2 linked regions of the Armatimonas rosea genome follow. The protein of the gene in region 1 interacts with the protein of each later gene in a pairwise test. Links are inferred from orthologs where the notes say so. Each region holds a gene or a part of one and is shown in the gene's direction. Other genes may lie near its edges.

What was found.
Region 2: the proteins of ileS (region 1) and HNQ39_RS00360 interact in binary tests that used the Escherichia coli proteins (3 or more experiments, as listed by UniProt). The link is inferred for Armatimonas rosea from one-to-one orthologs.

What each region holds. Positions count from the first base shown.
Region 1 is NZ_JACHGW010000004.1:52,972-68,116, reverse strand. Bases 6,870-10,187 are described here. They hold ileS (isoleucine--tRNA ligase), read left to right. Parts: upstream 6,870-7,182; coding sequence 7,183-9,987; downstream 9,988-10,187. Other genes in these bases: lspA (signal peptidase II), read left to right, coding at 9,997-10,187; HNQ39_RS19650 (LURP-one-related/scramblase family protein), read left to right, coding at 6,870-6,982. In the rest of the region: sucC (ADP-forming succinate--CoA ligase subunit beta), read right to left, coding at 1-94; HNQ39_RS19675 (hypothetical protein), read right to left, coding at 133-633; HNQ39_RS19670 (bifunctional 3,4-dihydroxy-2-butanone-4-phosphate synthase/GTP cyclohydrolase II), read right to left, coding at 761-1,990; HNQ39_RS19665 (Uma2 family endonuclease), read right to left, coding at 1,987-2,631; HNQ39_RS19660 (riboflavin synthase), read right to left, coding at 2,625-3,308; HNQ39_RS19655 (alpha/beta hydrolase family protein), read left to right, coding at 3,369-6,398; more of HNQ39_RS19650, read left to right, coding at 6,395-6,869; more of lspA, read left to right, coding at 10,188-10,512; lgt (prolipoprotein diacylglyceryl transferase), read left to right, coding at 10,512-11,279; HNQ39_RS19630 (SUMF1/EgtB/PvdO family nonheme iron enzyme), read left to right, coding at 11,311-12,084; HNQ39_RS19625 (RluA family pseudouridine synthase), read left to right, coding at 12,081-13,001; HNQ39_RS19620 (DUF1553 domain-containing protein), read left to right, coding at 13,180-15,145. UniProt on the Escherichia coli protein: Catalyzes the attachment of isoleucine to tRNA(Ile). As IleRS can inadvertently accommodate and process structurally similar amino acids such as valine, to avoid such errors it has two additional distinct tRNA(Ile)-dependent editing activities.
Region 2 is NZ_JACHGW010000001.1:87,023-101,621, forward strand. What follows is about bases 11,828-14,599. They hold HNQ39_RS00360 (substrate-binding domain-containing protein), read left to right. Parts: upstream 11,828-12,586; coding sequence 12,587-13,612; downstream 13,613-14,599. Other genes in these bases: HNQ39_RS00355 (peptidylprolyl isomerase), read right to left, coding at 11,828-12,377; atpA (F0F1 ATP synthase subunit alpha), read right to left, coding at 13,665-14,599. Outside these bases: HNQ39_RS00315 (hypothetical protein), read right to left, coding at 1-2,754; HNQ39_RS00320 (PulJ/GspJ family protein), read right to left, coding at 2,760-4,934; HNQ39_RS00325 (hypothetical protein), read right to left, coding at 4,957-6,990; HNQ39_RS00330 (type II secretion system protein), read right to left, coding at 7,124-8,035; HNQ39_RS00335 (Trm112 family protein), read left to right, coding at 8,154-8,345; aroQ (type II 3-dehydroquinate dehydratase), read left to right, coding at 8,364-8,831; HNQ39_RS00345 (BsuPI-related putative proteinase inhibitor), read right to left, coding at 8,892-9,716; mazG (nucleoside triphosphate pyrophosphohydrolase), read right to left, coding at 9,721-11,241; more of HNQ39_RS00355, read right to left, coding at 11,247-11,827. UniProt on the Escherichia coli protein: Part of the ABC transporter complex RbsABC involved in ribose import. Binds ribose. Also serves as the primary chemoreceptor for chemotaxis.

The sequences.
Region 1 (15,145 bases):
TGACTTCATCGGGAGTGGTACAAACAATTCCCTTGGGCGTCGGCACTCCAAACTGCGCCAGGAGAGCTTTGGCCTGATATTCCTGCATTTTCATAACGCAGGCATTGTACCCGACGATTAGAGAAAGCGTTATTAAACCGATGCCCTGCGTACAAAGCGGCTGGGGGCCTGCTCTTCCCCAAAGCGGTCTACCCCATCGGCGAGGTCACAGGCAAGGTCCAGGAGAAAGCGTAGGCGCTCGGGGCGGACGGTGTCGCAGGAGATCTGGAGGGTCTTGTCGCGGAGCTGGATGTGCCAGCGGTCCCAGACTCTCTGGGCGAAGGCAAGCGTGCTGAGCTGCATCGCCGCGAGCTCGCTGATCCAGGGCAGGGCAGGGACAGGGGTGTCGCTACTGAGCTCATCGAAGAGGCGCGCTTCGTTGCGTGTACGAATCGAGATCGAGACGAGACTACCCTTGCGTGTCACTTGGATCGCGCGGCCTCGGTAGATCCCCGCTCCCTTGCACCCCAGTCCCAGAACTTTGAGGCTCCGCTCCCACCGGGTCTTGGGAAAGCTGGACAACATCAGTCCCCCCACGAGGGCGATACTCAGTACCGCTCCGTAGGTTGTCCAGAGTGCAATATCTCCATTCATAGTTCCAGGAATCATGTCTTACAAACGACTCCACCTGGTGTGTTGTTCCCTGCTGTGAGCAATTGCATTCACACCACCCCACAATCGTCGGGGAGGCGACGTTTAGTTGGGCAGTCGGGAAAAAATCCTAGGGAACGGGGGGGAGATCGTGGCCCATGCGGGTGCGCTTGGTCTCGAGATAGCGGGCGTTGTGGGGGTTTGCCGTGATGGGGAGGGGGACCCGCTCCGTGACAACGAGATCAAAGCCCTGGAGACCGTCGCGCTTGCCGGGGTTGTTGGTCATCAGCCGTAGCTTTCGCAGGCCGAGATCCACGAGAATCTGCGCCCCGATCCCGTAGTCGCGCGAGTCTGCCTTGAAGCCCAGCATGGTGTTGGCATCGAGCGTGTCGGCACCTTGGTCCTGGAGGGCGTAGGCGCGCATCTTATTGACCAGCCCGATCCCACGTCCTTCTTGCTCGATATAGAGCAGCACGCCACGCCCCTCCGCCGCGATCTTCTCCAGCGCGAGCTGGAGCTGGTCGCCACAGTCGCAGCGGAGGGAGCCCAGGAGGTCGCCCGTCACGCAGGAGCTATGGATCCGGCAGAGAATGGCATCGTCGGGAGCGATCTCACCCAACACTAGCGCGAGGTACTCGTTGTTGTCCACCTCGCTGAGGTAGGCGTGGGCGGCAAAGGTTCCAAAGCGCGTCGGTAGGTCCGCGACCGCGAGCTTCTTGACGAGCTTCTCCGTGCGGCGACGGTAGCGGATCAGGTCGGCGATGGTGCAGAGCTTCAGGCCAAGCTCTTTGGCAAGCTCGACAAGGCCCGGCAGGCGCAGCATCTCGCCATCGTCGCCCATGATCTCACAGATCACCCCGACCGGCTGGAGCCCCGCGAGACGCATCAGATCTACCGCTGCCTCGGTGTGCCCGGGGCGCTTGAGGACGCCCCCGTTGCGCGCCATGAGCGGGCTGACATGGCCGGGGCGGTTGAAATCCGCGGGAACAGCGCTAGGGTCGGCGAGCTTTTGGATAGTGAGCACACGGTCTTGGGCGCTGGAGCCGCTGGTGGTCCCAAAGCGGGCGTCGACCGCGACATGAAACGCCGTGCGCATCGCCTCGGTGTTGTCCTGGACCTGGGCGGGGATATTGAGCTCGTCGAGGCGCTCGGCCATCATCGGGACCGTGATGATCCCACTGGCGCGCCGGTTCATGAGGGTGATGATCTCGGGCGTCACAAACTCGGCGGCCATGACAAAGTCGCCCTCGTTCTCCCGGTCTTCGTCGTCAACGAGGATGATCAGCTTTCCCGCCCGAAGGTCCTCGATAGCGTCTTCGATCCGGTCGAAGTGAAACTCAGGCTCGTGTGTGGTGCTCATAAACTCTCTCGTGCTTCCCAGAACCGCCCGATCTCGCGCAGGGTCGGCAGGGGGTCTTGCCAGAGCCAGGCGGTCTGAAGGGTCAGACCCGGAACGGCGCGGCTGGTGTAGGTTCCGTCTTGCGGAAGGATTCGGCGGTAGCGCCCGTTGTCCGCAAGGCGGTAGAAAAAGATCGCATGGTCGTCGGGATCGACAATCCAGTACTCCGAGATCCCCGCAGCCTCGTACTCCTGAAACTTATCGTTGAAGTCCCGGTCGGCGCTCTCCGGGCTGACGATCTCGATACAGAGGGCAGGAGCAGTGTCTAAGTAGGTGTCGTTGAGCAAGGGAAGCTGTTCCGGGCTCACGTAAAAAACATCGGGCTCCCTACCCGAGGGGCGTGACGAGAGGCGAACCGCAAACTCAGGGCCGAGCACCTCACCCCCAAGTGCGTTTTCTTCGAGCCAGGAGACGAGTAAACGTGAGAGGAAGAGCTGTAGCTTTTGATGGATGCGACGAACCGACACGAGGCTTTCTCCCTGGTGATTTGTGAGCACGATCAACTTCCCCGCAACCCACTCGGCGCGGGCTTCGTGCTGGAGTGCCCAGTCGTGGAAGGCTTCAAAGGTCTCAAACTGGAGCTTCTCAGAGGACTCTACCATCGTCGCGATGCCTCAGGCTCGGGCTGGGGCTCGATGTAGCCGCTCCGTGCCAGCAGGTCCATGGTCACACCACGCCCGCCGCCCGGAGCCCAGCCGCCCATGAGCTTCTCCACATACTTACCCACAATATCGGTCTCCAGGTTCACTTGGTCGCCCGCCCGCCGGTCCTTGAGGGTCGTGTTGTCCCAGGTGTGGGGAATGATCGAGAGCGAGAAGGCTTTATCGTCGGCGTCCATCACCGTGAGCGAGATGCCATCGACACAGATGCTTCCCTTGGTGACGACATAGCGCAGGAGCTCGCGGGACGCCTCAATATAGACAAACCAGGAATCCCCGACCGGGCGAATCGAGGCGATGCGGCCGGTGCCGTCGATATGCCCCTGGACAATATGGCCGCCAAAGCGCCCGTCGGCCTTGAGGGCGCGCTCTAGGTTCACGGGATCGCCGACCCGGAGTGAGCCCAGTGTCGTGCGGCGCAGGGTCTCGTAGACCGCCTCGAAGGTGAGCTGTGGGGCCGCGATCTCCACGACCGTCAGGCAGACCCCGTTGATCGCCACGGAGTCTCCGATCGCGACATCCTCGGCCACACGCCCCGCTGCCGCGGTCAGCCGCACCGAGTCTCGCCCCGAGTCCAGCGCGACCACTTTTCCCACTGCCTCTACGATTCCTGTAAACATGGTTTATTGTACCGCGCCAGCGGGGTTGTCGTCGGTGAGGGCCTTTCCGTATAATGCGCCATGGCTCCGTCACGTGTTTCCCGTCTGTCACTTGCGCTCTCCTGCTCGCTTCTCTTTCTCTCCGCCGCCTACGCCCAGCAGCCGCTCCCGGCGCGGGTGAACGGCGGGGGGACGATCAACCAGCTCCAGCCGGCCTCCACTACCCCGGTTGCAACAAAGCGTCCGCTTCAGCACTACGACTACGAGCTCTGGAAGAGTATCCAGCTCCCGCAGCTCTCGCGTGATGGCAAGTGGGCGGCCTACGTCATCGCACCGACAGAGGGCGATGGGACGCTCTTTATTCGGAGCACCAACAGCCCGACCGAGTACAAGATCCCCCGTGGCCGTGCGCCCCAGCTCACCCCCGACAGCCGCTTTGTGATCTTCACGATCGGCGCGCCGTTTGCCGAGAGCGAGAAGGCACGTAAAGAAAAGAAACCGCCCCTTCCGTCGGCGCTGGGCATTCTAGACCTGACCACGGGCAAGACCGAGACGATTGAGAAAGTCCGGCGATTTACTCTGGCGAGCGAGGGGAGCCGCTGGCTGGCCTACCAGCTGGAGAAAGCCGCCCCCCCCGCCCCCACAGGTGGGGGCGGGGGGGGCAAAGATCAGCCGCCCGCGGGGCGACAAGGGCGACGACCTCAAGGTGCTCCGCTCCCAGGAGGGGCAGACGGGCCGGCGGGCGGCGCACCGAATCAGCCGACAGGTGCGGAGCTGACGGTGCGGGATCTAAGTACGGGGCAGAGCACAACCATTTCAGACGTGGTTGAGTTTGTATGGAACAAGGCGGGTACCCGGCTGGCCTACTCGGTGGATAGCAAAGACGACACCAAAGACGGGCTCTTTGTCCGAGAGCTGGGCAAGGTCGGCGATGTGGCGGTGAGCGCAGGGCCGTCGGAGCTGCGGGGGATCGCCTGGGACGATGCCGGGGAGCAGCTGGTCTTTGTCCGAACGCCAAAGGCTCCTGCCGCCGCCGCACCGACGCCCGCCTCAACCGGCGCACCTGCGCCACAGCCGCCCGCGGCGGCTCCGACGATCCCTCCCGCTCCGGTGCGCGAACGAGTAAGTAGCCTCTGGCACTGGCGAGTGGGGGAGGGCAAGGCCACGGAGCTGCTGACCGAGAGGTCGCCCGGTGTGCCTGCGGGCTGGCAGCTCGCCGACGGTAGCAGCGCGCGGTTCTCCAAGGACGGGAGCCGCTTGAGCCTCTCGCTGGCACCAAAGCCCGCGCCGAAGCCCAAGGACCCGGTCGAGCCGCTGGCCGTGGATATCTGGTCGTCGGGGGACGGCCTGCTCCAGACCATGCAGAAGCTCCGCGCGGGGGCACGCCCCAGCTACCCGGCACTGCTGAGCTTGAAGAGTAAGAAGCTCACCGTGCTCTCGGGGCCAGACCTACCGACCGTGTTTGTGGGCGATGAGACCAAGCGCTGGACACTCGGGCGGGATGCCAAGCCCTACCAGCAGCTGACGTCGTGGGACCAGAGCTACGACGATGTCTACCTCGTGGATATCGAGTCTGGGGAGCGCAAGAAAGTGCTCACCAAGGCTGGGGGCGCGGTGCTGCTCTCGCCGACCGAGAAGTATCTTGTCTGGTGGGACCAAGCGCGGCGAACCTGGCTCTGCCGGGGGGTGAACAGCGAGAAGGTCGTCAATCTGGGCGAGAAGGTTCCGCAGGCGCTCTGGGACGAAGACGACGACCATCCGGCCCCGCCTCCGCCGTACGGGTCGGCAGGTTGGACCGAGGGCGATAAGTCGATCCTGGTCTACGATAAGTTCGATCTCTGGGAGGTGAACCCGGAGAATGGCGACGCGCGTCAAGTAACCGGTGGTCGAAAAGCAGGGCTTGTCTTCCGCATGAGCCGTGTTGGGTTTGATCCCGAGAAGCCCGCCGTTCCCACCGACAAGCCCATCCTCTTCACCGTCAACGACCTCGCCAGCCGGGCCGAGGGCTACTGGCAGCTCCCTTCGCTCCGAAGTGGGCGCCCCAGCAAGCTCCTGATGGACGACTGCTCGTTTGGGCCACCGACAAAGGCGCGCGATGCCGAGACCGTGCTCTTCACCCGCGAGCGCTTCGACCAGTTCCCCGATCTCTGGCTCGCGCCCAGCGTGGCCAAGATTCCCCAGGCGGAGCGCATCACCGATGCCAACCCGCAGCAAAAAGACTTTGTCTGGGGCAAGAGCGATCTGATTACCTACACCACCGGTGATGGGCAGAAGCTCCCGGCGGTTCTCACGCTCCCGGACAACTTCGACCCCAATAAAAAGTACCCCCTGATGGTCTATATCTACGAGCGCATGGCCGACCAGCTTCATAACTATGTCCGTCCCGGAGTTGGCACCAATATCAATGTTAGCCGCTATGTCAGCAACGGCTATATCGTCCTGCGCCCCGATATCACCTACCGCACGGGCTACCCCGGCGAGTCCGCGATGAAGTGTGTCGTGCCCGCGGTGCAGGAAGTGCTGCGGCGTGGCTATATCGACGAGAAGCGCATCGGGATTCAGGGACACAGCTGGGGCGCCTATGAGATCACCTACATGATCACCCGAACCAACCTCTTCCGCGCGGTCGAGGCGGGGGCGGCGGTCTCCAACATGGTGAGTGCCTACGGCGGGATTCGCTACGAGAGTGGCATGAGCCGCGCCTTCCAGTACGAGCGCACCCAGAGCCGTATCGGTGGGCCGCCCTGGACCGACCCGCTCAAGTACATCGAGAACTCCCCGATCTTCTGGGTGGATAAGGTCCAGACCCCGTATCTCTCGATGCACAACGATGCCGATGGCGCGGTGCCGTGGACCCAGGGAATCGAGTTTTTCTCCGCCATGCGCCGCCTCGGTAAGGAAGCCTTCATGTTCAACTACAACGGCGAGGGCCACGGCCTGACCAACCGGGACATGATGAAGCACTGGACCGTCCACCTGGCCGAGTTCTTCGACCACTATCTCCTAAACGCACCCCGCCCCGACTGGATGAAGACCGGCGTCCCGTACACCGAGCGCGGTGCCCGTGATCTGCGCCCCTTCTACACCCGCCCGGAAAGTAAGACCCCATGAACTACCCTCTGACAGTTTCGTTTAAGCTGCTTGCGCTTCTTAGCCAGCTCACGGTCACGGATGCGTCTGGCAACACCGTGTGCTATCTCAAGCGCAAGTTCTCCTGGAAAGAGAAGATCACGATCTTCACCGACTCCGGACAGACCGAGCCGCTCTATCATATTGAGTCCAACAAGGCGATCGCTCTCTCCCCGGTCTACACCTTCGTGGAAGCCGCGACAAACAAAGAGCTGGGAACCGTGACCTGTAACGGCTGGAAGTCGATCTGGAACATCGACTACCAGATTCGCCCCGTGGGAATGGAGAACGCGACCCTTGCCATCGACGAAGAAAACCCGTGGATCAAGGTGATCGACCATGTTGTCGGGGAGATTCCTATCATTGGCCTCGCAACCGCCTTTCTCTTTCACCCCGCCTATCTAGTCAAGCGCGGCGATACCAAGGTCCTGCGCCTGGTGAAGAAGCCGTCGCTCTTTGAGAGCAAGTTCGAGCTGGAAAAGCACGCGGACCTCTCGCCCGACGAAGAAAAACTCGCGCTTCTGGGCCTGATGGTCATGGTGTTGGCAGCACGTAGCCGGGGGTAGTATAATAGCCCCTAGCGTATGCAGTACTTCTCTCGCTGTGGCGGAATCGCCCAGATTATCCAGCGCTCCTGAGCAACACACGGTTCGGGACGGGCAGTGTCGCTCGTCCCAGGGTTCGGCGAATCGTGGTGTTTGCTTCCAGGGGCGCTGTTGTTTTGTCTCCGCCGCCGACCCCGTGACCGTTTCGTTATTTCAAGACTATGGACTACTCAAAGACACTTAACCTGCCGCAGACGGAGTTCCCGATGCGCGCCGACCTCCCGAGCCGCGAGCCACTCTTTCAGGCACGCTGGAAGTCACTCGACCTCTACCAGAAATCGCTCGACAAGCCCGCACCGAAGGGGCAGTTCTTGCTCCACGACGGCCCCCCGTACTCCAATGGCAATATCCACCTTGGGCATGCGCTAAATAAAACCCTCAAGGATATCGTCACCCGCTACAAGACCATGGCGGGCTACCAGTCGCCCTATGTGCCGGGCTGGGACAACCATGGGCTGCCGATCGAGGTGCAGGTGATGAAGGAGTTCCGGGAGAAGAAAGAGTCCTGGACCCCCGACACGCTCCGGGCACGCTGCCGCACCTACGCCGCCGAGTGGGTGGCGACACAAAAGACGCAGTTTCAGCGCCTGGGAATCCGTGGCGACTGGGACAATCCCTACCTCACCATGGCCCCCGCGTTCGAGGCGAAGATCGTCGAGACGTTTCTGGAGATGGCGCGCAAGGGCTATGTCTACCGCGGCCTCAAGCCCGTGCTCTGGGACAGCGCCAACGAGACCGCGCTCGCCAACACCGAGGCGGAGTACAAGGACCACGTGAGCCCGGCGATCTATGTGGGCTTTGAGAGCCTCGCCGAGCCGGGCCTGCGCGCCGTGATCTGGACCACGACTCCGTGGACCATCCCTGCCAACCTAGCCCTGGCGTTCCACCCGGACTTTGACTATGTCGTGGTGGAGACCGAGAACGCGGGCAAGCTGGTGCTCTTGGGCGAGCTACTGGAGGCCACGGCGACGGCCTGTAATCTCGGCGCAGTCACGGTGCTGGAGACCCGCAAGGGCGCGAGCTTCGAAGGGGCACGCTTCCGTCACCCGCTTCCTGAGCTGGACCGAGACTCTGTGGGCGTGCTGGCGACCTATGTCACCACCGACACCGGAACCGGTATCGTCCACACCGCGCCCGGCCACGGTGCCGATGACTATGTCACAGGAATGAAGTACGGCCTGCCGGTGCTCTCGCCCGTGGATGGCCGGGGGCGCTACACCGACGAAGCAGGGCCGTTTGTGGGCCTGAGCACCGATGAGGCCAACAAGGCGATCCCGGAGCGCCTAGCCGAGGTAGGGGCGCTGCTGGGGAGCTACAACTTCACCCACAGCTACCCGCACTCGCCGCGCGCGCCCTACAAGCCGCTTTTGTTCCGCGCGACAGTCCAGTGGTTTGTCTCGGTGGAGCACGATGGGCTGCGCCAAAAAGCGCTCGATGGGATCAAGAACGTGGCGTGGTACCCGGCGCAAGCGGAGAACCGCATCACGGCGGCGGTCGCCGGTCGGCCGGACTGGACAGTCTCCCGCCAGCGCCACTGGGGCGTCCCCATCGCGCTGTTCTATGCCAACGGCGAGGCAGTGATGGACGAGGTGGCGTTCGATGCGGCCGTCGCGGTGATCCGTAAGGACGGTGTCGAGGGGTGGTACAACACGGCTCCTGAGGCGATCTTGCCCGAAGGCTTCACCTACAACGGGGTCGCGGCCAAGGACTTTGAGAAAGAGAAAGATGTCCTGGATGTCTGGTTCGACTCGGGCTCGACCAGCTTTGCCGTGCTGGACTCCGGTGTCTGGCCCGGCCTGCGCTGGCCGGCGGACCTCTACCTGGAGGGCAGCGACCAGCACCGCGGGTGGTTTAACTCATCGCTGATGATCGCCTCCGCGCTCCGGGGGACACCGCCCTACAAGGCGGTGGTGACCAACGGCTTCACGGTCGATGAGCGTGGGATCAAGATGAGCAAGTCCAAGGGCAACACGGTCGACCCGCTCGGGGTGATCGATGAGCTAGGCGCGGACGTGCTCCGGCTCTGGGTGGGCTCGATCGACTTCACCGAGGACACGCGCCTGGGCAAGGGAATCCTGGAGCAGCTCGCCGATAGCTACCGCAAGCTGCGCAACACCCTGCGCTTCCTCCTGGGCAACCTCGCGGACTTCAACCCCGACACCGACCGTGTCGCCGCCGATGCGCTTGACCCACTCGATGCCTGGATTCTCTCCAAGCTCTCGGGTGTGGTGACCGACGTGACGGCGGCCTACGACGAGTACGCATTCTACAAGGCGACTCAGGCACTGATCGGCTTCTGCAACACGGAGCTCTCGGGCTTCTACTTGGATGTCCTCAAGGACCGCCTCTACACGCTCCTCCCCGAGGACCCCAAGCGCCGCTCGTCGCAGACCGCGATGCTCGAAGTCGCCACGGCACTGATCACCATGCTCGCGCCGGTGCTGGTACACACCGCCGACGAAGCCTGGGAGTTTCTGCCGAGCTGGGAAGGCAAGGCCGAGAGCGTCCACCTCGCCGACTGGCCCACGCCGGGCACGGCGGAGGCTGCTCTTGAGGCACGCTTCGAGGCGATTCTTGCCGTGCGCGATGCCTTCAACCTCAAGCTGGAGCCGTTCCGTGAGGCGCTGGCCGCCGCCCGCAAGGCCAAGGAATCGACCGAGGGCCTGATCTCCAAGTCCACCGAGGCCCACGCCGAGGTGACGCTGGATGCCAACCTGGCGGCGCTCTTGGCGGGCGACGATGCGCTTGTGGCGGAGTGCCTCATGGTCGCCAAGCTCACTCTGACATCGGGTGATGCGCTCTCGGTGACGGTCTCACCTGCTCCGGGCAAGAAGTGCATGCGCTCCTGGTTTATCCGGGAGGATGTCGGCAGCGACCCGGAGTTTCCGGAGATCTCCGCCCCGCAGGCGGCCATCGTTCGGGAGCTAGTGCGCCGCGGAACGATCACGCCCGACGGAACGGTATAATAACGCGTTATGCCAAAACGCCTCGCGCCTGCCTGGTTCTATCTCCTGGCAGGCGCTATTGCCGTCGCCGATCAAGCCGTTAAAGCGGTTGTCAAGGCACAGATCCCCCTCCACACCACCGTGCCCCTCTGGCCGGGGGTCTTTCACCTGACCCATGTCCAGAACGATGGGATCGCCTTCTCGATGCTGGAGAAGAAAACCTGGCTCATCATCTTCGCTTCGGTGATTATCATGGCGGGGATTGTGGTGACGGAGCGGCGGGCAAAAGGCGGGCTAGATCGCTTCAGTGGGATCGCGTTGGCACTGCCCCTAGGTGGCGCGCTCGGCAACCTCATTGATCGGCTCCGCACGGGCCTCGTAACCGACTTTCTCGACTTTCGCGCTATCAACTTTGCGATCTTCAATGTCGCCGATATGGCTATCACGATTGGAATCTGCCTCCTCGCCGTGCGTAGCTTCCTGCTGAGCGAGCCGACGGCGACGCCAACACCATCACCTGCGGCTCCTGTCGGGGAGGAGAGCTAATGCTTCCTGTTCTTTTTCATATCGGGAGCTTCCCCCTGCGCTCGTGGGGCCTGCTCCTGATGATCGCCTTCCTCATGGCCGCGTGGCGCGCCGCGAGTGTCGCCCCGCGCTACGGCCTCAAGTCTGAGGACTACTGGGACGCGTCGCTGGCCGGCCTCTTTGGCGGCGTCTTAGGCGGGCGGCTTGGCTATATCCTCCAGAATCTTGATACCTACAAGAGTGATCTCCTGAGTATTGGGGCGGTCTGGCAGGGGGGAATGACCAGCTTCGGCGGCCTGATCGGGGGCGTCCTGGTGGGCATCCTGGTCTGCAAGAAAAAAGGCATGAACCCCTGGGATGCCATCGACACCGCGGCACCGTCGCTGGCGATTGGGATGTTCTTTGGGCGTATCGGCTGCCTCCTCAACGGCTGCTGCTACGGCCACAAGTGCGACCTGCCCTGGAAGATGAACTTCTACCCCGACGAGCACACGCAGATTATCGGAGTGCATCCCACCCAGATCTACGAAGCCATTGGAGTCGCGATTGCGTTTGGTATCTTGGTCTTGCTGGAGAAGCACCGCACGTTCCGGGGGCAGATCATCTGCGCCTTCATGGTCCTCTATGGCATCGTGCGGTTTATTGTCGAGGTCTGGCGCGAGCAGTCTGGCACGGAGTCGGTGAAGGCTGGCCTCTCGACCGGTCAGTGGGCCAGTCTCTTCGTCTCGCTCGTCGGCATCGTGCTTGGTCTGGTGCTGGCAAAGAAGAACGCACTTAAGGGGGCGTAACCCAGTGCCCAAGAGCCGTGGTACCGGGTTTGTGCCGCCACGAACACGCGACGAGTACCACGCCCAGCGGGTTACGATTCCGGCGGGTGCGTTTCTGCGTGGGGACGATACCCGTGACGATCAGGCCCCTCGGCAAACGATCACGCTTGCGGAGTTTCAGATCGGAAAAACGCCGGTGACTGTGGCGATGTACCAGGAGTTTGTGCGCGAGAATCCCAATTTTCAGTCGTCGCAAGCCAGCCAGCCTGGGGAGATGCCCAAGCCTCCTGGGGGGTTCGGTTGGGGGGGGAAGTGGGACGGGAAAGAAGGGCACCCTATGGTAAAGGTCAACCACCGGGATGCGCTTGCCTACTGCTCTTGGGCGGGGCTCCTGCTCCCAACCGAGGCCCAGTGGGAAAAAGCGGCGCGTGGTGAGACAGGCCAGCGGTTTCCTTGGGGGGACAGCTTTATCCCCACGGCGCTGCGTTTTAGCACGCACGGCTTTGGAAGGGGCAACGGAACCGTCCCTGTTGGTTCGTACCCCACTGGGGCGTCTCCCTACGGTGTTTTAGACATGGCAGGATTGGTGTGGGAGTGGTGCCAGGACTGGTACGAGGCAGGATACTACCAGCACTGCAAGGCAAGCAACCCGCATGGGCCAGAGGACGGCACCCACCGTGTCGCGCGGGGAGGGGCCTGGGATACGTCGGGGGAAGACTGGTTCCACTGCGCCCATCGTAGCCGATTCTTGCCGCACTCGACCTTTACCAACCTCGGATTTCGCGGGGTATTTCTTCCGGATTCGCCTCTTGAAAGGGCATTATGATTGAGTTAGTGGTTGCAGAAGCGGGGGGACGACTCGATGCGTTTCTCGCCGCACATCTTCCTGAGGTCTCACGGGCACAGGCGGCGCGCTGGATCGACGAGGGCGCGGTGCTGGTCAATGGGAAAGCGGTTAAGGTTTCCTACAAGACCCAAGTCGGGGACACGATTGCCGTGACCCCGCCGCCGGTCAAGCCCACGGAGCTGGTTCCTGAGGCGATTCCGCTGACGATTGTCTACGAGGACGACGATCTCTTGGTCGTCAACAAGGCCAAGGGAATGGTGGTGCATCCTGCGCCCGGCGCGCGCACAGGGACACTCGTGCATGCGCTACTCGCTCACTGCAAAGGGAAGCTCTCTGGGATCGGGGGGGAGGAGCGTCCGGGAATAGTCCACCGACTGGACAAGGACACATCGGGCCTGCTCGTGGTCGCCAAGAACGATGTCGCGCACCGCAAGCTCCAGGAGCAGATCCAGGACCGGAGCGCCAAGCGGACCTATGTGGCCCTCGTCTGGGGGAGTCCCCACTTCGACGATGCCGTGATCGAAGCGCCCATCGACCGCCACCCCGGCGACCGGCACAAGATGGCGATCAGCGAGCCCGGCGAGGGCCGGGATGCCGCCACGGAGGTCCATGTGCTAGAGCGGCTGGGGCCGATGACCCTGATCCAGTGCCGGCTACGGACCGGGCGCACGCACCAGATTCGTGTCCACTGCCAGTTTGCGGGCTATCCGGTTGTGGGTGACTCGGTCTACGGTGGCCTACGCAAGCTCGATATCGAGACCAAGGGCCAGGCGCTCCATGCCTGCAAGCTGGAGTTCACCCACCCCCGCACGGGCGAGGAGCTCTCGTTTGAGGCACCGCTTCCCGGCTACATGCGCGGAATCCTCGCCGCCTACCGCCGCAACCATCCCAGCTGATCGCCCCGGTTAGAGCGGGGCGTCAACGGGCGTCGCAGGCTCCGCCGCAAAGGCCTTCGGCCATAAGTGAGCCCTATGGGTGAAGCCCTTCCCAGCCGCAGGCTCGTTGACGCTCCCGGGTACCCTCTGGGTGAACGGGAGCGCCCCTAACCGCGGGACAAAACGGTATAATCCTGGCATGCAACGACTTGCCGGAATTCTTGCCGCACTGGGGCTGGCTGCGACCGCGCTCCTGCCCGCACTCTCCCAGGACAAGGCCAAACCCGCCCCCGCCAGCCCTGAGGTCGTCCAGCTCTTTGAGACCCAGGTCCGCCCGACTTTTGTGGCGTCGTGCCTCGGTTGTCATAGCAAGGACAACGCGCTCGGCGGCCTGCGGCTCGATGCTCCCGTCACGCCCGCTATGGCCGCGGAGATCGTCAAACGTGTCAAGGGCGAGGGGGGGAAGCCGCGCATGCCGCAGGGCAACGCGGTGCTCGCACCGGAGAAGATCTCGGCGATCGAGGGCTGGGCCAAGGCCGGCGCACCCTGGCCGGAGCTCAAGGGAATGGTAGGCGGAAAGCTCTGGTCGCTGGAGCCACTCAAGAAGCCTACGCCACCGGCAGTCGTACTTAAGGCCTGGCCGCGAAACAGCATCGATAACTTCGTCCTTGCGCGGCTGGAAGGGGCGAAGCAGAAACCCACTGCCTACGCCGACCGACGAACCCTCTTGCGCCGGGCGAGCTACGAGCTCACGGGCCTGCCGCCCAGCGCCGATGAGATCGCCACTTTCGTGGCCGATAAGGCACCCGATGCTTGGGGGCAGGCAGTAGACCGACTCCTGGCATCGCCCCGCTACGGGGAGCGGATGGCGCGCTTCTGGATGGATATCGCCCGGTACTCCGATACCAAGGGCTATGTCTTCACCGACGACCGCAACTACTACCATGCCTACACCTACCGTGACTGGCTGATCCAGTCGTTCAACGAGGACCTGCCCTACGATCAGTTCTTGCAGTACCAGCTCGCGGCGGACCGGTTGGTGCAGGGCGACGACCGGCATCATCTGGCGGCACTGGGGTATCTGACCCTTGGGCGGCGCTTTATCAATAACCTCCACGACATCATCGACGACCGGATTGATGTGACGATGCGTGGGATGCAGGCCATGACGGTCGCCTGTGCGCGCTGCCACGACCATAAGTTCGATCCCATCCCCGCCAAGGACTACTACGGGCTCTACGCGATCTTTGCCTCTAGCGACGAGTACGAGCCAGCGATCTCCCCCAAGGCGGTCCGCGAACCGTACGAGCAGCACGATGGAAAGTTCCAAGCGGCCAAGAACGAGCGAGAGGCGACCCTTCGTAGCGAGGTCAAGCGCCTGCGGGAGACCGTGAAGGCAGGGACCGCGACACCGGAGCTACAGAAAACTCTCCAGGGCTTCCGGGAGAATGAGCTCCCCAACGACGCGCAGCGCACGGCTCTCTTACCGTCGTTCGATCCCGCCAAGAGAGACCGGCTGGCGGAGCTTGACAAGACCATGGAGACGCTCAAGGGGAGCTATCCCCCCAAGCCTGAGTTTGCCCATGCCCTGCGTGAGGGAAACCCGCGGCCGGGCGTGGTCTTCAAGCGAGGAAATCCTGGCAGTCCCGGCGATCCCGCCCCACGCCACTTCCTGACTTGTGTCGCGGGGGACAACCAGCCCGAGTTCCCCACGGGGGGGAGGCTGGAGCTCGCCAAAGCGATCACGGACAAGAACAACCCCCTCACTGCCCGTGTGATCGCAAACCGTATCTGGCTCCTGCACTTTGGCACCGGGATCGTACGGACGCCGTCGGACTTTGGACGTCAAGGGGAGAAACCCACCCACCCGGAGCTGCTGGACTGGCTAGCGTCTAGCCTGATGGAAGAGGGCTGGAGCCTCAAGAAGCTCCATAAGAAGATCCTGCTCTCGGCGACTTGGATGCAGAGCAGCGATGCCACCGAGGCCGCGTTTCTCAAAGACCCAGAGAACCGGCTCTACGGGCGACAGAACCGGCGGCGCTTGGAGATGGAGCAGCTGCGCGATAGCCTGCTCTTGGCGGCAGGGACGCTGGACATGAGTAAGGTGGGCGGCAAGAGTGAGGAGCTCTGGACGGGAAGCTACACCAAGCGCCGTGCGGTCTACG
Region 2 (14,599 bases), on another replicon or contig:
GCCCCACTTCTCCAGCCACGCTCCCTGGTCCCCCACCTCAGCCGGCATGTTCTCGGTGATCGCGCCAAAGAGCGTGATGCGGATATCCATGGGCTGGCCGTAGAACGGGAAGCGCGGATCGATTCGCCCTCGGGTGACGCCCTGTGCCAGGAGGTTATCCCCCGGACGGCGGTAGAGAGGTTGCCCGGTCGAGTCAAGGCTGATGTAGTTCTCGTAGGTATCGTTGGGATCGGGGTTGAACCACGGCCCGGGGATGATAAAGAACGAGCCTTCCTGAGCATAGATCAGGGCCTCGACTCGGATGTCCGCCGGCGCAATCCCCGCCCGAGAGAGTCGATAGTCGGTCTGGTTGGGAACGCCCGCATTCGCGTCCACCGAGAGGTTCAACAAGTTGTCGATCCCAAACTTGGGCACCTGAGCGTAGGGCACGGTCTGATCGGGGTAGAGCAGCGCAGGGTTATTGCCAGCGTCCTTCAGATCAAAGACATGGTCGAAGTAGATCCCGGGCTCGGTGCTGGTCGGGCCGCCCATCGCCAGCGTGGTCAGGCTGGGATTGGCGTTGGGCCAAGCCATATCAATCGGGAAGCGGAAGAACCCAAAGGGAGCCGCGAGGCTCGGATCGGCGTTTACCGCAAGCCGCATCGCCGTGGCCCCATCCACACCCGCCGCCGAGTGGCGCAGGTAGAGCTGGGGAATGTAGCTAGGCGCAAGCCGCCCCACGGGGTTGGGCATTCCATTGGGCAGGTAGGTCTGAACCGGTGCCTGATTCAGGCGCATGGCAAAGGTCGGGGAGGCCGGGTTTAAGAAGATCGCACGGGCATCCGAGCCAGATGCCTCGGGACCAGCCGCGTTGTCGCCAGGGTTGAAGAACTGGGTGGTGTTGAGCACGACATAGTTCTTCGCCAGGAGCGCAATCGACGACTTCCCACGCACGAACTCTTCGGTCGCGGGGACCGAACCATCGGGGATATTGTCCTTGAGGAGGTTTCCATCAATGTAGATATTGCCGCCCGAGACCACGGTCAGGTGCCGGATGTAGTAGCGCAAGGTCTGAGGATCCAGGCCGCCGACCGTTCCGCGGATACGGACATTGCCCTCGGCATAGACCACGTACTCACCCTGCCAGACACCAGGCTGGATCTGCTGGGCCGGATAGCCCTCCAGCTTGCGAACACTGGCGGGAAGCCCTGCACTAGGAATATCGGCAGCAGCCTCTGCTGTGCCATTTCCCAGGCCGGAGTAGCGGATCACGGTGGACTGGTTAATTCGGCGACCGGTGTTGTCACGCAAGAACGAGCGGTTCACACTGCTGGCGGAGCGCTGGATAATCATGGCGCGCGGCGTCAGGGTGATCACGACGGCCGGGGGGACGTAGCGGTTGTCGCCGTTCCACCACGTGCGATCGACACCCACCCAGTTGGAGCGCGGCGAGTAGGCACCGATCAGGCTATCGGAGGCGTTCTGCATGTCCTCGCGGTTGTCGAGGTAGAGGCCCGCGCCCCAGCCGATCCGCCCCGCTTGGGTGGTCCCCAGGCCGGCGATCGTATTGCCCGCAACGTACCGGGCATCGATAGGCTCGGAGTCTCGGGTGAGAGCACGGTAGCGGGTGAGACCGTTATCGCCGATGCTCTGGTCGATCAGCGGCGCGGTGGTCCGTGCGACCCGGCGGAGCGGGTCGGTAGTCTGAGGCGCATGGTCGCGGACGAGACCTTGGTAGGAGTTGAACACTCCGTTGCTCGCCACCACACTGGCATTGGTAAACGCACCTCCCAGCTCCGTTAGCAAGACCTGAGAGTTATTGGCGGGAATGTTTAGGCTCGACGAGACCGTCAGCGCATCGCCACGCTGTCCATCGAGGAGCAAGCGGTTTACCCCAAAGAAGGTAAGAGCGGCATTGGAGTGGATCGGGCCATGGTAGACCGACTCAATCTGTCGTGCGGTCGGTGCGCTGGTATCGCGCCCTCCCGAGATAAAGTTGGAGTCCAGCACCTTGCTCGCGGAGCCCAGCGCGGCCACGACCGAGCGGTTGTCTTTATTAGTGATATGGCGCAGGAACTCAACCGTCCCGATCTGCTTGTAGGCCACCTGCTCGCGGCGTGCGCCCTTGCCCTCAGAGCTGGCGAAGGTGGTGGGATCGCTTGGATCGACAATTCCCACCCGGCCAATGGAGAGTAGCTTCAGGAAGCGGTTGGTTGCGGAGCGATCCGGCGCTGCTGTCGCGCGGCTATCGGGCTTGTAGACGATCTTGACCAGCGCGCGCCCCCCGAGGTTGCCCGCGCCCGGGGTTCGTCCCCCGAAGTCCACACGGGAGTAACCACAAGGCTCAGGGTTGAGTGGGGTGCCATTGGAGGCACTACAGGGACGGAGCCAGTCGTAGTCAGGATCGCTAGGACGAAGCGGCTCGGCATTGCGGATGCCATCCCCATCGCTATCTTGGTCGTCGTAGGCCTGCCCCGTTAAAGCTATGTTGGTATCATCCGGGTCGGCGACAAAGGGCACAGGGCGCCAGTCGGCCCCCTCGGGCGACTTGGTCAGCTCATCGTCGAGGTACTTGATCCCTGCCTCGGCGAGCTTATCTGCCGCAACACCCTTCGACGAGGTGCTGGTCGCCCGCATGTTGTTGACGATCAAGGCGATAAAGAGCCCCCCCAGAAAGAGCAACAGGAACAGGACAATAATCGCGACCGTGAGCGACTGTGCCGCCCGGTTTCGTCGCCGTGGGCGTCCCGGAGAAGGAATGGGTTGATTTGTCATCGTCGTCACCGTATCGTGTTCCCTATGCGAACCTTGTCCGTCAGGTTGATCGAGGTCCCCTGGTGGGTATTGGAGTCGTAGACCAGCGCCCCGACATTGACCGTCAGCAGGTCGCGGGTGGCGTAGTCCACCTTCACCACATCCGGCTCAGGCGCGATAATCGCCTTGTCGCCAAGGACCCTCCCCTGTGCATCCACGGGCTTGCCATTGTCTGCCCCGCCACTACGACGCGCGTAGTTGTTCTGCCAGAGGTAGGTCACCTGAACCTCACGCTCCGCCACGGCGGCGGGGTCGGTGAAGGAGCGGGCAGGGAGCCCAGGGCCACCGGGGTTGTCAAACCGCAGGAAGGCAGTCGGTAGTGTCCCATTGATGCGGGTGTCCTGGTCCAGCAGGTAGGTGCGCTGTCCCACGATCGGTGTCCAGCGCTTGCGCACACTGTTGGCAGGATCGGTGATCAGGGTTGCCTTCTTCACCACACTGGTCAGCGCTCCGGGCGCACGGTAGTAGGTCACGTTTCCAAGACCACTGCTACCCGCCGTCACGCTCATGTCCGGGCCAACCACACTCTCACTGCCCGCCGCGAGCATCAGCCCACCACCGGGCTGAAGACCGCCCGCCCCCACATTGCCAAAGACCACCAGCGGCGAAGTATACGTTCCTGCCTGGGTCGTGAGCAGCGGTGTCGTCAGCGCGATGTCCGAGCCATCCGCACGGAAGTAGCGCAGCGTGGAGTCGTCGAGGAGGTTGATCTCTCCCCAACCCTGGTTCGATGGCGTGTTCACGTCGGAGTCCGCATCGGGGAAGCGCGTGTTGAGGCGATAGAGCGTCTCCACCAGCTCACCCGGGTTGGCATCGGGGAAGCCTCCCGGCACCATGGAGCGAACGGTCCCATTGGCGAGGCGGATCAGCGGCACGCCGGTGTTGTCTCCCGCCAGCGGCGCAAAGCCTGTCTTGATGGTCCCACGCTCCATGTTGAGCAGGAAGGTCAGGTTGGGAGTCTTGACAAAGATCTCATTGGTGCTGGTGATACGGGCGCAGTAGAGCACTGCGTCCGACGTGGCAAGCACCCCACCGGTCGCCGCCGTGTCCAGGTGCACATGCGGTGTGGTCGTGCCATCGGGGAGCAGCTCCGAGTCGACCGTCACGCGCAGTGCACCGTAGTCCGAGCTCCCCACCCGGCTCGCGGCCCGGTAGAAGGTCACCGAGCTCGGCAGGCTCCAGTGGCCCTGCTGCGACGAGTAGATGGTCGGGACGGCGTTGGGGACCTCGGCGGCGGCGGCGGTCATAAAGCCGGGGGTCGCGTTGTCGCCGGTCACCGCGCCAGGTGCGAACGAGACCAGAGGCCGGAACGGCGTGGTTAGCACGAGATCGCCCGTGTCGTCCTTGACCCAGTTCACCACATCCTGATTCGGACCATCCACCACCGCAGACGCAATCGCCTTCCAGTTGGCAGCATAGCTCACCCCGTTCGATGCCAGGTTCGGGTTGTAGAAAAAGTTAGGATCGTTGAAGCCGCCCGCATCAGGCAGCATGCTGTTGTAGTTAGCTTGGTTGATCAGCTTCGGGTCGGTCGGATCGAACTCAACACGGTAGAGGACAAAGGGATTGTGACGGCCATCGGCGGAGAACTGTGCGACACGGCGCTGGTAGACATTCTCGTAGGGACGGGTGTTGTCCTTGAGGCCGATAAAGTAGCGCACGATCCGCGTCCCCGGCGCGAGCGGGAAGCGCACATCGGAGCCCCCGATCGTATCGCCCGTGGTCGGGTCCTTGGTGCCGCCCGAGGGCAGGTGGCCCGACGGGATAAAGTCCACCTTGCTGAAGAGCACGGGAGCGGGGAAGACCTGCACACCCCCCGCCCAGTTGTAGCCATAGGGCGTGGTCGCCGCTCCCCCCACCCCGATATTGACCGCAAACTTCAGGGGGAACATCACCGGGGTCGTGGTGTTGTCAAAGACAAACACGGCCTGGGACAGCTCACGAGAGATCTGGTGAAGACCATTGCGCGCCTGGGTCTGTGCCTGCACCTGGTTCTGCGCCTTGCGGGTCAGGTTGAAGCCCTGGATGATGGGGACAAAGAGCAACCCCAGCAAGATTCCGGTGATGGCGATCACCACCAGAAGCTCGGTCATGGTAAAGCCGCGCTGAACCCGGATAAGTTTTGCTAAATTTCGCTGCATCGGTCTTAGTCTTTCGCTCAGTCTACTGGAGAACGCCCTGTGTCAAGTAGGTATCCAGATCCTGAATCCGCCACGGAGCGTTGCGCTCCAGCCCATCTTTCCAGATCACACGGCTCTTGGCAGTCGCGCCCTTGATGTCGGTGGCCACTCGCCAGTTGGCATGCGTACCGTCCCAGCCCAGAGGCTTCAGGAACTTGGTGACATCCACCGACGCACTGATAACACGGCGCTCGTTGGCGGCGTTCAGCTGAACATTGGGAGTGTCGATCGCAAGCTGAACCGCCGCGCTTCGTCGCCAAGAACCGTTTGTTAGTACTTGGAAGACAACGGTGACACCTTTGTTCAATTCGGTTCCGGCAAAGTTGAGCGCTCCCACCGCCGCGGCCCCAGAGCCCGCCGTGGTGCGCCAGAACAGGTCAGGGCGGTCCGGCGACGTTGTCAGGCCCGTTAGCGCGTCCAAGGTCCAGTTCGACGGCATCGCCGTGACCTCGCGGTAGGTGGCCATGGCCTTGCTTAGCGCCGCGCCCCACTCGCCCTCCGCCTTGTAGAGAATGCGAATCGGCGTCCCCAGAGCCACACGGTTGGTATTGATGTAGAGCGTCCCCGTGGCGTACGAGCCGGTCTTGGGATCGGTGTTGACCCAGTAGTCTTGGTTTACCTGAGCAGGATCGCCCGCCTGGAGCAAGCCGTAGTCGCCAGGGCGTCCACTGGCACCGGGGTTTAGGATCGCGCCCGTGTCGAGGCGGACGATCATAATATCGGTGTTCTTGCTCGCATCGGTATCACCTGCGGGGAAGATTCCCTCGTAGAAGGTGTTGTCCGGGTTGATGTAGTCCAGCGACTTGATGCGGGTGAGCGTCGTCCGTAGCGGCACCTCGCCGTAGGCACCGATCGCCACTGCAGGAACATCGCGGTCGTCGTGGATGATGTGCCAGTCTAGAACCGCATAGTCCATGTAGGCCTTGAAGGGGTCCTGGCCGTTGTTGGCAAAGCGGGCACCCACCGGGTTGAAGGCGACAATGCCAGGGTTGGCGACACTACTCTTGCCGCTCGCCGCATCCAGGTTGTTGGAGACGAGCTGGTACTGATAAGGATCTTCCGGGTCCCAGGCCGCGCCGGCTGCCAGACGCGTAAACTCGCGGGTGACCACCTCGCTGCCCGACTGAATGGCATCATCGGCCGCAAAGGTCGTAGCGGGATCCAAGGTATTGTAGCTCAGGTGCGACGGATCACAGAGGCGAATCCAGACCGCTTGGGTGCTCGCGGGCACCACAAAGCGATCCGTCACCGCAACCGCATTGTCGTAGGGGTCGTCGTCGTGGTCGTTGACCAGCTTAATGAAGCGCACCGTAAAGACGCGGTCACGGCTCGACGGGTAGAACAGCATCCAGGCACCGCCGTTGGCATCCTCGTTCTCGTCCACCAAGCAGCTGGTCGGCCCGGTCAGGCGCGCCCGGTAGTAGTCGGAGAAGAAGAAGGGCTGGCCCGAGCTAGCCTGGTAGTAGGGATCGCGTGCGATAAAGGCAGGAGCGACATTGAGCGGGGCGCTACGGATCGACAGAAACAAGTTGTAGTAGAGCGAGTCCGCCGCGGTCGCCGGGGCGTTGGCGGGGTTGCCGACAAGAGCGTCCATGTAGATCGGCCCGAGCTTGGCCATGTAGATCGAGCCCGAGGTGGTCGCGGTGGGGGTCGGCAGCCCGATCTTCACCGGTTCGCCGACAATAAAGCGGAACTTGTTGACATCGCTGTAGTAGGGGCTCGCAGGGTCACCCGTGAGGTCATCGGGATCTTCGTCTACGACGAACGAGCGCACCATGCTCCCGGAGTTGCCCGAGAAGTAGGAGTAGGCGATGGCATCGGGCAGGTTGGCGGCCTCGTTCTGAGCCTTCTCCAGCAAGCCATGCCCCACACGCGTCCCACGCATGCGGCTCTCGCTATTGCGCAAAAACGTGAAGCCCAGCGGAAAGACCCGGATGACCGAAAAGACTCCGATCAGCAGGATGACCAGAACCACCAGAACCTCTACCAGGGAGGTGGCTCGCCGACATTGCTTCATTGTTCTATCCATCGCTGCTCTCGTTTTCATCGCTGCGCTTTTGCTCTTTATGGAGTTGGGAGAGCCTGCCGCGGGTGCGTACAGGCTCCTCTTCGACCGCTGCCTGAGGGAGATTGTTCCCCTCCGCAAGACACTAGTTGGTAAGCTGCCAGAACTGGGAGTCCCCCGCGGGATTGGCCGGCAGCGGGCTGAGCTTGCGCACATCCAGCACCTTGGCCGTGCCACTCTGGAAGAGAACCAGGATCTTGCCCTTCGGCACATGGTGGGTTGTCATGGTCACGACCGTGTCGGCGGGGGGACGAGCCCACAGGAGCTGGCGCTGGTAGAGCTGCAGGTTCGCCGGCGAGAGGCTATCCAGGGTGGTGTTGTCCACCACGGGCATCCAGAGCCGGGAGTAGCGTGCCACCAGGGTGTTGTTGTCGATCGTGTTGTTGTTGATATTGGTAATCAGAGGGCTGGCATCGAAGGCATCGTAGGCGTAGAAGGGAATCTGCTGTGCGCCCAGCCCAAGCGCGGCGGTCCGCGGGACGTAGAAAGTCGGGCCCGCCGGGTTTAGCAGGCTGATGCGGCTCGCCAGACCAACCTTGCCCGTCACACTGGGAGTCGCCACGACGTTGTTTCGAGACTGGAAGGTATCCAGATCACGGATGTACTCGGGGTAGAGCGACTTGGTGAAGATCTTGCGGGCGTTGCGCGAGGCGACATACTCCGGGTCGGTGCTCCGGTAGCGCCCGGTCACCAGCGCCGCGGTCTCCTTCATGGTGTAGAAGTCAGAGCAGCTCGGATCGGGGAGGCCGTTGGTGCGGCAGATCGCCGGGCCAAAGAGAAACTCGGGGTACTCCCGGTTGTCGAGCTCATAGGCAGAGATCGCCTGGTGAATCTTCTGGAGGTTCGACATCGTGGCTCCACGACGTGCGCTCTCCTGCACGGTCCCGGCAACCGGGAAGAGAATGGCCGCAAGAATCGCGATAATCGCGATCACGACAAGCAGCTCAATCAAGGTAAAGGCCGCACGATAGTTGCGAACTCGCAGATTGGATGTCATAACTTCTATCCTCTAAATCTTCAACGCAGACTCACCGTCGGCCTGCTCGGGGCATTATACTATTGACTGGGTTGACGATGCAACCGGGGGACATGTTCCCTATCTGGTACAATTTACTATGAATCTCTCGCCTGAGCTTCTAAACCTGCTTCGCTGTCCCCTCTGCCATCCCCCCTCCCCCCTGAGCCCTGTGGCAGAGGGGACGGTCTTGCGCTGCGCCGCAGGGCATTCCTTCCCGCTCACCGAGGGATTCCCAGATCTACGGCCCGACGATCTCAAGGCCCCGGCACCCGCCGCGCAACAAAAATAAATCTCTCAAGGAAAAACTATGCAACTCACTCCCTCTGGTAGCCTCCGTGTCTTGCTCCTCAATGGCCCTAATCTCAATCTCCTCGGGCAGAGAGAGCCGGACATCTATGGAACCATGACCTTTGAGGAGCTTAACAAACGGATCCGGGACTACGCTAAAGAGATCGGCATCGAGCTCAAGTCCCTGCAGAGTAACCACGAAGGGGCGCTCATCGACGCGATCCACGAGGCCGCGGACTGGGCCGATGCGATTGTCATCAACCCTGGTGCCTACACCCACTACTCCTACGCCATCGCCGATGCCCTCAAGGCCGTGCGCCTCCCCGCGATCGAGGTACATCTCTCCAATATCCACGCCCGCGACGAGTTTCGGCGAACCTCGGTGGTGGCCCCGGCCACCGTGGGGCAGATCGCAGGCTTCGGGGCGATGTCGTACCTGCTCGCTCTACAAGCGGCGAAAGCCATCGTCCAGCAAGGCCGGGAGTGACGAAAAAAAATCACCCCGTGGGGAATGATCCTCACGGGGTGATTTTTTTTGTGACAGAGTCTAGAGAATAGTCAGAGCTCCGACTGCCTCGGCACTCTTCTGGGTCGCAGGGGTCGGAAGATACCCTACCAAGTCGTAGGTGCCCGCCGGAGTTCCTGGTGGCACGGTCCAGGACTCCGTGAAGACTTTCTTCTCCCCAGGTGCCAGGCTAAGGCGTGTAAACGACTGGATAAACGAGCGCCCCCGAGAGTACTGCCAGATCGTCAGCGCACCTTCCCGGTAGCGTGCGTTGGGCTCCGGGCGGCGGCGCACCTCAAGATCGTACTGGTTGCCTGTGGGGAAAGTGAGCACCGCTGGCTGGTCGCCGGTGTTGGTGACAGTGTAGGTCAGACGAACGCTCTCCCCGACACGGGCAGTGCGGCGGTCGGTTTGTAGGGTTGCTTGCAACTGAGGACCTCTTCCTTTCGGGGTGCCGGGCGGGCTGGGAACACCAGGGTCGCCGCCCTGCCCACGCTCGGCGAGATAGACCTGGGTAGACACCGCCTCGCGAAACGGCAGGTGCACCAGCTCGATCTCATACGTTCCCTCCGGAACTCGCCTACCGCTATCGTCGCGGCGGTCCCAGAGCTCTTTGTGCTCGCGCCACTGGCCGGGCGCGAGGCGAATCTCCGTGCTCGGGGGGGCGGGCTTGTTTCGGGACCAAGTCCAGACCACCTTGCGAGTGCGACTGTCTCGGACCGTGATCTCGTACTCACGCCGCACCCCTATCTGGTAGGTGACCAGGGACGGGCTCCCGTTGGTGAGGCGCACGGTAAGCTCCACCGCACGCTGGGGAGGGTACTGCGACCGGTCGGTGACAATATTCTGGGTCAATCCACGCTGCATAGGTCTATTCTCCTCGCTGTGCACGCTTGGCTGCCTGCCAGAGCGCCGCTTGCTCGGCCAGAGTGAGCTCCGAGACCGAGCGGCCCTGCGCGTGGGCAGCTTCCTCTATAAAACGCCAGCGACCGGAGAAACGTGACACCCCCACCCGGAGTGCCTCCTCGGCATCGACTCCCATCTTTCGCCCCACATTGACTAGGGTAAATAAGACATCCCCCAGCTCGTCGGAGATTCCCTGCGTGCGCCCCGCAGCCAGCTCGGCGCGGAGCTCCGCCAGCTCCTCCTCAACCTTGACAAAGACCTGGTCCACATCGGGCCACTCAAAGCCGACCTTGACCACGCGCTTGCTGGTCTCCAGCGCCTGCGAGAGCGCCGGGAGGCTGGTCGGAATCCCGTCGAGCACCGAGGGTAGCTTAGGGGCCTTCCCCTTCTCTTGCTTCTCCTGGGCCTTGATTGCGTTCCACTGTGCCAAGACCGCGTCGGAGTCGCGTGCGCTCGCATCGCCAAAGACATGCGGGTGGCGACGGATCAGCTTCTCGCAGAGGACGGCGCAGATATCGAGCGCATCGAAGTCCGCACTCTCCCGTGCGATCTGGGCATGGAGCACTACTTGGAGCAAGAGATCGCCCAGCTCCTCGCAGAGTGCCTCTAGGTCCTCCTGGTCGATCGCCTCCGCCACCTCGTAGGCCTCTTCGATTACGTAGCGGCGCAGGCTGGTGTGGGTCTGCTTTAGGTCCCAGGGACAGCCGCCCTCAGGGTCGCGCAGGCGGGCGACAACCTCCAGGAGCGTATCGAAGTCGGCGCGGCGCTGGTCGGCGGGGAGCTCTGGCACCCAGACCGTGGTGAGGTGATCGATGAGCTTCCGGTGGGCACTGCGGTCTAGCTCATAGAGGGGAAGAGTCGCGGTCTGCTCAAGGCCGGGAATACCACCACCGTGCACCACCGTGACCAAGAACTCGTCGGGATAGCCCGCGCGGCTCAGTGCGAGCTTGGCATTGCTAGCCGCGGCCTGGCTGTGCACCTGGTAGAGCAGGAGCGGGCCGCCCGTGCGGAGCGCGGCGGGCGGGGCAGCAGCCTCCGGGTCGAGCAGAAGCGCGTCGATCACGTGGAGATCGCCCGTCACCGCCTCGCCGATGGCCTCCAGGCAGGCGTCCACAAACGACGGTGCCCCGATCACTTGGGTCTCCACCCCGAGCCGCTTGGTCTCGGCCAAGAGGCGGGCAATCGTGGTCTCTCCTACCAGGGGGTGCCCCGGGACGGCATAGACCAGGCTCCCCTGGGCCGCATGTGCACGGAGCACCCGTGCGACAATAGCATCGTAGGTATCGGAGAAGGACGCCCCCGCCTCGTACTCATCGTCGAGGGGCGTCACATCGCAGCCCGCCAGCGCTGAGGCGAGCGGCTCGCTATGGAGAACCGGGTGACGCTCGGTGCGGACAAGCACGGGTAGCCCGCCGGTCAGTAAGGAAAAAGCCCGGGGAGGGAGCGCTTCCGCACTCCCCGGCCCCAGGCCAACAAGATAGAGCATCCGGTCTACTTGGGTGCCGCAGCGCCCGGCTTGCCCGCAGGAGCTCCCGCGCCACCGGCAGGAGCTGGTGCCATGCCCCCCGCCGCTGTCAGCCCACCCGGTGCGGCCGGTGCAGCAGGCGGGGTTACCGGAGGCTTGTCCAGACCGGCGTCTTGTGCGCTCTGCTTCACGGCCTTCCAGATAGTCTCCTGGACCGGGCTGGAGGTCTCGACTGTCGCATCGAACTTCTTCTTGATGATCTCGTTGCGGATCTGGTTGAACTTAGGATCGCCCGTTGCCTGGAGCTGGAGGATCACCCGCTGGCGTGCGATCGGGGCGGCGGACTCAACCGGGACATTGTACTGAGGAAGCTTCTTGTCCACCTTGACCCAGGCCTTGGCGATCCCCCCCTGGATGGGCCAGTCCACCGGCCCGATCACGGTTCCGGGGGCAGCCTGCTGGATCTTGTCCTTGAGCGAGGGCGGCAGTGCAGAGTTTGCAAGCACCTGGAGGCCACCGCTCACCTTGAGCTGGGGGATGATATTGAGCTCGCGGGCGGCCTGCTCGGTGAAGTTCTTTGGATCGCTGAGCTTCTTCTGGGCCTCGGCGAACTGCGGGGTGTTGGCCCCGACAAGCACGAGGCGGAGCTGGACGCGCGCGGGGAGCCCGAACTCGTCCTTATGGTCGTTGTAGTACTGGGTCACTTTGTCGTTGCCAACATTGAGCTGCTTGATCAGCACCGCGACCTCAGCGAGCTCGGCGCGCAGGTTGTCCTTAAAGACCTCCGGTGTGGTCCCCTGCTTCTGGAGCTCCTCCTCGAAGGTCTTGCCCGGCTGGCTCTGCTCCAGCATGTCCTTGCGGTACATAAACGCCTTGTTGACATCGTCATCGGAAGGGACCACTCCCTGGGCCGCGGCCTCCGCAAGGATGATCTTGCGCCCGATCAGCTGCTCTAGCACCAGGCGCCCTGCTGGAACAGGAACCGCACCATTGGGCCCCGCGACTGCTAGAGTCTGCTCCAGAGCACTGATGTACTCGTCCTTGGTAATGACCTGTCCATTGACCTTAGCAAAGGGTTTTTCCCCACAGCCTGCTGTCAGCGCCGAGGCAACTGCCAGGGCTGAGAGACCACTCCATGAAATACGATTGAGGTTCAAGAAAGACACTCCATAATGAAAACTTTATACGCACCCCTATACGCTCCCAATCGGTTGGGTGTTCCCAATAACCGGGATTCGCTCGGGTTTTCGCGCAGATTTCCTGTAATTCTACCGTGGAGACTACCCACCTGCAATTTCAGCCAGAGAGGAAAGCCCCCCTAAAACGGCGAACCTAGGGCCACGGAAAGATTCCATAGGAGGATTTTATGCGTATTCTAACAACCCGCCGCTCGGCGCTCTTCTCTCTAGGCGCGGTGGCGCTGACACTTCTGGTGGGCTGCGACCAAAAGCCCGCGACAACGGGCGGGGACACTCCCGCGCCCGCGGGCGGCACCGCTCCGGCTCCCGCAGGGGGCAAGCTGACCCTCGCGGTGATCCCCAAGGGCATGACCCATGTCTTCTGGCAGTCGGTCAAGGCCGGTGCGGAGAAGGCCGGCGCGGAGCTGGGCGCGGAGATCAAGTGGGTCGGCGCACAAAAAGAGACCGACACCGCCGGACAGATCGGCGTGGTCGAGAACCAGATGACCGCCAAGGTCGATGGGATCGCGCTGGCACCTCTGGACAAGGCCGCGCTGGTTCCGGTGATCAAGAAGGCACACGAGGCCAAGGTTCCGCTGGTGATCTTCGACTCCGCAGCGGATGTCAGCGACGATCAATACGTGAGTTTTGTTGCCACCGACAACCGCGTGGGCGGCGAGATGGCCGCCAAGCAGATGGGCAAGATCTGCGGCGGTAAGGGCAAGGTGGTGCTGGTGCCCAACGCCGCCAACTCGGCCTCGACCATGGATCGTGAGGCGGGCTTTGAGGAGACCATTAAGAAGGAGTTCCCTGGCATGACCGTGATCCGCTCCAACTACGGTGAGTCGGACCGCAGCAAGTCGCTCAATGTCAGCCAGGATGTCCTCTCCGCCAACCCTGATGTGGTCGGGATCTTCGGCTCCTGCGAGCCCTGCGCGATCGGCGCTCTCAAGGCAGTCGAGGCCAAGGGGCTCAAGGGCAAGGTCAAGATCATCGGCTTTGACAACACCACCGAGATGGAAAAAGGCATCACCGAGGGAACCATCGACTCGGTCGTGATCCAGAACCCCGCCAAGATGGGCTATGAGTCGGTCAAGGCACTGATCGCCGCGAAAAAGGGCGAGAAGGTCGAGAAGAAGATCGATACGGGTGTTGTCCTCATGACCAAAGAGAACATGGACAAGGACGAGATGAAGGACTTCCGCGCGAAGTAACGCAATAAAAAAGCCCCCCGCTTCGGGTGAAGCGGGGGGCTTTTTTGTTTGGTTACGGTTTAAACGCGGCCTTGAACTCGCCTAGAGCGCGGTTGAGGTTGTCCTCGATGTCCTGAGAGAAGGTCTTGGTCTCGGCGATCTTCACCGGGACGTCGGGGTACTTGTCCGCGACATAGGCCAGGAACTCCTTCTCGAACTTGCGGACAGCGTCCACCGGCAGGTCGTCGAGGGCGCCCGAGGTGGCGGAGTAGATCGAGATGATCTGCCACTCGACACGCATAGGCGCGTACTGGTCCTGCTTCAGAAGCTCGACCAGGCGCTGGCCACGGTTGAGCTGCTGCTGGGTCGCTTTGTCCAGGTCCGAGGCGAACTGGGCGAAGGCCTGCACCTCACGGTACTGCGCCAGCTCCAGCTTGATGCGCCCGCCGACCTTCTTGTCCTTCATCGCCTTGATCTGCGCGGAGCCACCCACGCGGCTCACCGACACACCCACGTCGATAGCCGGGCGGACACCGGAGTTGAAGAGGTCGGTCTGAAGGAAGATCTGGCCATCGGTGATCGAGATCACGTTGGTCGGAATGTAGGCGGAGACGTCGCCGGCCTGGGTCTCGATGATCGGCAGAGCGGTCAGCGAGCCACCACCGCGCTCAGCGGAGAGCTTTGCTGCGCGCTCCAGCAGGCGGGAGTGCAGGTAGAAGACGTCGCCCGGGTACGCCTCGCGGCCCGGTGGGCGGCGCAGCAGAAGCGAGACCTGGCGGTAGGCCACGGCCTGCTTGGACAGGTCATCGTAGATGATCAGCGCGTGGCGGCCGGAGTCGCGGAAGTACTCGGCCATCGCACAGCCGGCGTAGGGTGCCAGGTACTGAAGGCTGGCGGGGTCCGACGCGGGCGCGGCGATCACGGTGGTGTACTCCATCGCGCCGTTGGCACGCAGGGCCTCCACCACCATACGGACGGTCGATGCCTTCTGTCCGATCGCAACGTAGA